Regions from separate parts of the Streptosporangium sp. NPDC051022 genome, predicted to be linked through region 2. Evidence: riboswitches for the same ligand, from Rfam matches in the RefSeq annotation. Region 2 holds a riboswitch; the other holds the start of a gene.

Region 1 (3,395 bases), on a different contig from region 2:
GAGGCGCTGGCCGTGGCCCGCAGTGTCGGGGCACTGGCGGCCTTCGGCCTGCGGGCGCGTCACCTGCGGGTCGTCAAGGCCGCGGCCGAGCGCGAGGCCGGGCTCGTGGAGCAGGCCGTCGCCCCGCTGCTTCGCCGCAGGGCCCCAGGAGCCATCGACCGGGCCGACGAGACGGCCAGGGAGATTTCCGGCCTTCTACTGGAATTGCACGCCTCACTCCTGCGTTCCGCCGTGCGTGGAGACTTGGGCCGGTGAGAACCTGACCAGGCACTCGTCCCCCCACGAGTGTTACGTTGAACAAACCGGTCGTAATCCAGCGAAGACGGAGCAGCCCGTGTTGCAGATGGAGGTCGTGGGCGTTCGGGTTGAGATGCCCTCAAACCAGCCTATTGTCCTGCTGAAGGAGGCGCATGGGGAGCGTTACCTGCCGATCTGGATCGGCATGACAGAGGCGACGGCGATCGCCATGGCTCAGGCCGAAGAGCCGCCGCCCCGGCCACTCACCCATGACCTCTTCCGCGACGTGCTCGACGCGCTCGGTGTCCGGCTGAGCACGGTGAACATCGTCGCACTCCGTGACGGGATATTTTTCGCCGATCTCGTGTTCTCCAACGGGGTCGAGGTGAGCGCCCGTCCTTCGGATTCCATAGCCCTGGCGCTTCGAACGGGTGCCCGCATCTTCGCCAGCGAGGACGTGGTCCGGGAAGCGGGGGTGATCATTCCCGACGACCAGGAGGACGAGGTGGAGAAGTTCAGGGAGTTCCTTGACACGATCACGCCCGAGGACTTCGGCCGCGCGGGGTAGGAATTTCGGTGCATTTACGCTTCACGACGCGCCGGGTAGGGTCGTTGACTGATCTTGGTCCCAGTCCTACGGTGCAAGTGAAACCCGTGGCCGTGCGCAAACCCCCAGATCAGGCCGCGGGATGAGAGAAAGCCGGAGGTCCGCGTGGCGGTCAGCAGCGGCGAGGGTAGAAACGCCGACCAGGATGACCCGGAACGGCGCGGGGAGGCACGCCAGCGTGCTGGTGAGGCAGGTCTGCTGTTCGACGGGCAGCCGGTGAAACCGCCCGCCGACATCGGATACCGCGGCCCGACCGCCTGCGCCGCGGCCGACATCACCTATCGGCAGCTGGACTACTGGGCGCGCACCGGTCTGGTCGAGCCGACCGTGAGGGCCGCCCACGGCTCCGGTTCCCAGCGGTTGTACGGCTTCCGCGACATCCTGGTCCTCAAGGTCGTCAAGCGGCTGCTCGACACGGGCGTCTCCCTCCAGCAGATCCGCATCGCCGTCCAGCACCTGCGTGACCGCGGCGTCAACGACCTCGCCCAGATCACGCTCATGAGCGACGGGGCGAGCGTCTACGAGTGCACCTCGCCCGACGAGGTCATCGACCTGCTCCAGGGCGGTCAGGGTGTCTTCGGCATCGCGCTCGGCCGGGTCTGGCAGGAGGTGGAGGGCTCCCTGGCGGACCTTCCCGGAGAGCGCGCGGAGTCGGGCCAGAACCCTTTAGGCGATCACCAGGCGGATGAGTTGGCCCGTCGTCGCCGGGCTCGCCGCACGGGGTAAGGTTGGGGGCGCTGCTGACTCCGCGCGGGAGAGACCCCGACGCGATCGGGGCGCCGAAGGAGCAACCTCCCCGGAATCTCTCAGGCACCCGGTACCGCATGGACGAGGCGACTCTGGAAAGCAGGCGCGTCCGCCAGGCGTGTCTCACCGACGGGGAAAGCCTCCCGCCCGAGGGAGGTGAAACTCTCAGGTTGAGATGACAGAGGGGGAGATCCGGCATACGCCCGCGCCCAGCGCCGGTCTCCACCGCCTCGGGAGGCTTTCCATGACCGATCTGTCACCGCTCAGCGAGCTGACCCCTCTGCCGTTCGTCGCCCGTCACATCGGGCCCGCCGACACCGACCAGACCCGCATGCTCGAGGCGGTCGGATTCGCCTCGACCGCAGACCTGATCGCGGTGGCCGTGCCGGAGGCGATCCGGGCCAAGGACCGGCTGAAGCTGCCGCCGGCCGCGAGCGAGACCGAGGCCATCGCCGAACTGCGCGCCCTGGCGGGGCGCAACACCGTGCTCACCTCCATGATCGGCCTGGGATACCACGACACGATCACCCCGGCCGTCATCCGCCGCAACCTCCTGGAGAACCCGGGCTGGTACACCGCCTACACCCCCTATCAGCCGGAGATCTCCCAGGGGCGCCTCGAGGCCCTGATCAACTTCCAGACGGTCGTCTCCGACCTGACCGGGCTCGCCGTCGCGGGCGCCTCCCTGCTCGACGAGGCGACCGCCGCCGCCGAGGCCATGACCCTGGCCCGCCGCGCCGGCCGTACGGCCTCGAACGTGTTCGTGGTCGACGCCGACGCGCTGCCGCAGACCAAGGCCGTGCTGAGGACCAGGGCCGAGCCGCTCGGCATCGAGCTGGTCGAGAGCGACTTCACCGCCGAGTTGCCCGAGTGTTTCGGTGTGCTGGTGCAGTACCCGGGCGCGAGCGGCCGGCTCGGGGACTTCCGCGCCGTCGCCGACGCCGCCCACGCGCGCGGCGCCCAGGTGGTCGCCGCCGCCGACCTGCTGGCCCTCACCCTGCTGGCCGCCCCCGGCGAGCTCGGCGCCGACATCGCGATCGGCTCCTCGCAGCGCTTCGGCGTCCCGCTGGGCTTCGGCGGCCCGCACGCCGCCTACATGGCGGTCCGCGACGGCCTGCAGCGGCAGATGCCCGGCCGCCTGGTCGGCGTCTCCCAGGACGCCGACGGGCGCCCGGCCTACCGCCTCGCGCTGCAGACCCGCGAGCAGCACATCCGCAGGGAGAAGGCGACCAGCAACATCTGCACCGCGCAGGTGCTGCTCGCGGTGATCGCGGGCATGTACGCCGTCTACCACGGGCCCGAGGGCCTGCGGCGGATCGCCCGGCGCGTCCACCGGCACGCCGTCGTCCTGGCTGAGGGCCTGCGCCACGGCGGCGTCGAGGTCGTCCACGCCGACTTCTTCGACACCGTGCTCGCCCGGGTGCCCGGCCGCGCGGCCCAGGTCGTCGCCGCGGCCAGGGAGATCGGGGTCAACCTGCGCCCGGTCGACGCCGACCACGTGGGCATCACCTGCGACGAGCGGACCGAGCTCATCCACCTGGAGCAGGTCCTGGCCGCCTTCGAGGTCAGCGGCGCCGTCCTGGCCGACGTGGACGCCGCCGCGCACGACGCGCTGCCCGCCGCCCTGACGCGCTCCGGCGACTACCTCACCCACCCGGTCTTCCACAGCCACCGGTCGGAGACGGCCCTGCTGCGCTACCTGCGCAGACTCCAGGACAAGGACATCGCGCTCGACCGGTCGATGATCCCGCTGGGCTCCTGCACCATGAAGCTCAACGCGACCACCGAGATGGAGCCGATCACC
Region 2 (3,395 bases):
TGCGGCGCCAGGGCAAGGGATCGATCATCAACACCGCGTCGTTCGTGGCGGTGATGGGCTCGGCCACCAGCCAGATCTCCTACACCGCGTCCAAGGGCGGGGTGCTGGCCATGTCCAGGGAGCTCGGGGTGCAGTTCGCCCGCGAGGGGATCCGGGTCAACGCGCTCTGCCCGGGACCGGTCAACACGCCGCTGCTGCAGGAGCTGTTCGCCAAGGACCCCGAGCGCGCGCAGCGCCGCCTGGTGCACATCCCGCTCGGCCGGTTCGCCGAGGCCTCCGAGATCGCCGCCGCGGTGGCGTTCCTGGCCTCCGACGACGCGAGCTTCATCACCGGCTCCGAGTTCCTGGTCGACGGCGGCATCTCCGGCGCCTACGTCACACCGCTGTAGCCACCCGTCCCTGGTGGCCACCGTCTTCCATCGGTGGCCGTCATCGGTTGCCATCGAGAGCGCGCCGGGACGTGGATCTGCGCCCCACGTCCCGGCCTCGGCAGGAAAGAGATCATGTCCCGTCCCGTCATCGGCATCACCTGCTACGTCGAGCCCGCGAGGTTCACCGTCTGGGAGACGACCACCGCGCTGCTGCCGTACGACTACGTCGACCACGTGGTCCGCGCGGGCGGCCAGCCGGTGATCCTGCCCCCGGCGGGCGAGCCCGCCACGGTGGCCGGCCGTCTGGACGGGCTGATCCTGGCCGGCGGCGGTGACATCGACCCGGCACGGTACGGCCGGGCCCCGCACGAACAGACCGGCTACGTCCGCGACTTCCGCGACGACGCCGAGTTCGGCCTGGTCGCGGCCGCGCTGGAGCTGAGGATCCCGTTCCTGGGGATCTGCCGGGGCCTGCAGGTCCTCAACGTCGCCCTCGGCGGCAGCCTGCACCAGCACCTGCCCGACGTGGTCGGCGACCGCGCCCACGCGCCCGCCCCCGGCCTGTTCGGCCGGATGCCGGTACGGCCCGTCCCCGGCAGCCTGACCGCCGAGATCCTGGGCGCGGACCCCACCGAGGTGGCCCACTACCACCACCAGGCCGTGGACGAGGTCGGCACCGGCCTGGCCGTGACCGCCCGCGCGGCGGACGGCACGGTCGAGGCCGTCGAGCTGGAGGGACATCCGTTCGCCCTCGCGGTCCAGTGGCACCCCGAGGCCTCCGGCGAGTCCGCGCTCTTCGAGGCCCTGGTACGGCACGCCCGCCCCTGAGTCCGCCGCTCAGTCCGCCGCTCAGTCCGCCACTGAGTCCGCCGCTGAGTCCGCCACTGAACCGGCCGCCGAACCCGCCGCCTTCCCGGACGGCGGGCCCGGGCCGGCCCGCGAGGACGCCCCCGGCGGGAGGGCGCCGGGCGGGGGCCGGGAAGGAACGGGACGGCGCGGGGATTTCGCTCGGCCGGTACGTACGGTTAGGCTGGCCACGACACCGATGAACCCGTGCGGGAGAGCGTCCTGACAGCCAGGCCAGGACCCCTGAAGGAGCAAGCCCTCCCCGCGAACCTCTCAAGGCAAAGGACCGTGCGGGTAGGTGCCTCTGGAAAGCAGGCCCTGTGGCCTCGCCGAAGGTGAAAGTCCGGCAAAAAACGGGCGAAGCTCTCAGGCATCCATGACAGAGGGGGAGGATGCTCTCATCCGACCCCTGTCTGAGGTGCGAACATGTCCCGACCCACGCCGCTGCGCGGCGTCCACGAGGCCCTCGGCGCGACGCTGACCGATTTCGCGGGCTGGTTGATGCCGCTGCGCTACGGCAGCGAGTCCGCCGAGCACAAGGCGGTCCGCCAGGCGGCGGGCCTGTTCGACCTGTCCCACATGGGCGAGATCTTCGTGACCGGCCCGCAGGCGGGCGAGGCGCTCGACCACGCGCTCGTCGGCCACATCTCCGCTCTGGAGCCCGGACGCGCCCGCTACACGATGATCGTCGATTCCCGGGGCTGCGTGCTGGACGACCTGATCGTCTACCGCCTGGCCGGCGACGAGTTCATGGTCGTCGCCAACGCCTCCAACTACCCCCGGGTGGCCGCCGAGCTGACCGAGCGCTCCGGGGCCTTCGACGCCGCGGTGGAGGACCGCTCCGAGCAGTACGCGCTGATCGCCGTCCAGGGCCCCCGCTCCCGCGACATCGTGGGCGAGCTGACCGAGGCCGACCTCGACGGGCTCAAGTACTACGCGGGCCTGCCCGCGACCGTGGCCGGGTACCAGGCCCTCATCGCCCGCACCGGATACACCGGCGAGGACGGCTTCGAGCTGTTCGTCGCCGCCGCCGACGCCGAGCCGCTCTGGGCCGCGCTCACCAAGGCGGGCGAGCCGTACGGTCTGCTTCCCGCCGGTCTGTCCGCGCGCGACACCCTCCGCCTCGAAGCGGGCATGCCGCTTTACGGAAACGAATTGTCCGCGGAACTGACTCCGTTCGACGCGGGGCTCGGCCGTGTGGTGAGGTTTGACAAGCCGGGCGACTTCGTCGGCCGGGCCGCCCTGGAACCGCTCAGGGACGTCCCGCCGACACGTCGTCTGGTGGGTCTGATCGCGACCGGCCGCAGGGTGCCCCGCCACGGATATCCGGTGGTGCTCGCGGACGACGGTTCCGTCGTCGGAGAGGTCACCAGCGGAGCGCCTTCCCCGTCACTGGGCAGGCCCATCGCCATGGCCTACGTGGACAACGGCGTGTCCACCGGCCTGGCCGTGGACATCCGGGGTAGCCGTGAGCCGGTCGAGGTCGTTGAACTGCCTTTCTACAGGAGGAAAAAGTGAGCAACATTCCCGAGGACCTGCACTACACCAAGGAACACGAGTGGATCTCGGGCATCGACGACGGCCTGACCCTGACCGTGGGTGTCACCGCCTATGCCGCCGACGCGCTGGGTGACGTGGTCTACGTGCAGGTGCCCGAGGTCGGCGCGACGGTGACCGCGGGTGACGCGGTCGGCGAGGTCGAGTCGACCAAGTCGGTGAGCGACATCTTCGCACCGGTGAGCGGTGAGATCGTCGAGGTCAACGAGATCGTCGTGGACGACCCCTCGCTGGTCAACAGTGACCCCTACGGTGATGGCTGGTTGTTCCGCGTCCGCATCGAGGGTGACGCCGACGACCTGCTGTCCCCCGAGGAGTACGCCGCGCTCACCTCGGGCGAGTCCTGAAATCTCTTAGCTTGTGCCGTGATCATGCGCGTCCACCGGCGCGCATGATCACGGCGATTGAACCACGTGGAAGCACGTGAAGACAGGAACAGATCAGTGGCGATCAGCGTCTTCGACCTCTTCAAAATCGGAATCGGCCCGTCCAGCTCGCACACCGGCGGCCCGATGGCCGCCGCCCACAAATTCGCCAGAGGCCTCGACCAGGACGGCCTCCTGGACAAGACGGCAGGGGTCGAAGTCATCCTGTACGGCTCGCTCGGCCTGACCGGCAAGG

Evidence for each region. Region 2 has a riboswitch for glycine ahead of gcvT (glycine cleavage system aminomethyltransferase GcvT). Riboswitches for the same ligand answer to the same signal wherever they lie in the genome.
Region 1: another riboswitch for glycine. It lies ahead of gcvP (aminomethyl-transferring glycine dehydrogenase); the one in region 2 lies ahead of gcvT (glycine cleavage system aminomethyltransferase GcvT).

Annotation. Positions count from the first base shown of each region.
Region 1 is NZ_JBFBCF010000022.1:100,549-103,943, reverse strand. It holds gene AB0N02_RS30570 (MerR family transcriptional regulator) at 1-255, shown strand, start outside; gene AB0N02_RS30565 (bifunctional nuclease family protein) at 335-805, shown strand; gene AB0N02_RS30560 (MerR family transcriptional regulator) at 1,040-1,570, shown strand; glycine riboswitch at 1,586-1,677, shown strand; gene gcvP (aminomethyl-transferring glycine dehydrogenase) at 1,836-3,395, shown strand, end outside.
Region 2 is NZ_JBFBCF010000002.1:448,444-451,838, reverse strand. It holds gene AB0N02_RS06045 (3-oxoacyl-ACP reductase) at 1-389, shown strand, start outside; gene AB0N02_RS06040 (gamma-glutamyl-gamma-aminobutyrate hydrolase family protein) at 504-1,199, shown strand; glycine riboswitch at 1,418-1,516, shown strand; glycine riboswitch at 1,519-1,603, shown strand; gene gcvT (glycine cleavage system aminomethyltransferase GcvT) at 1,644-2,735, shown strand; gene gcvH (glycine cleavage system protein GcvH) at 2,732-3,121, shown strand; gene AB0N02_RS06025 (L-serine ammonia-lyase) at 3,218-3,395, shown strand, end outside.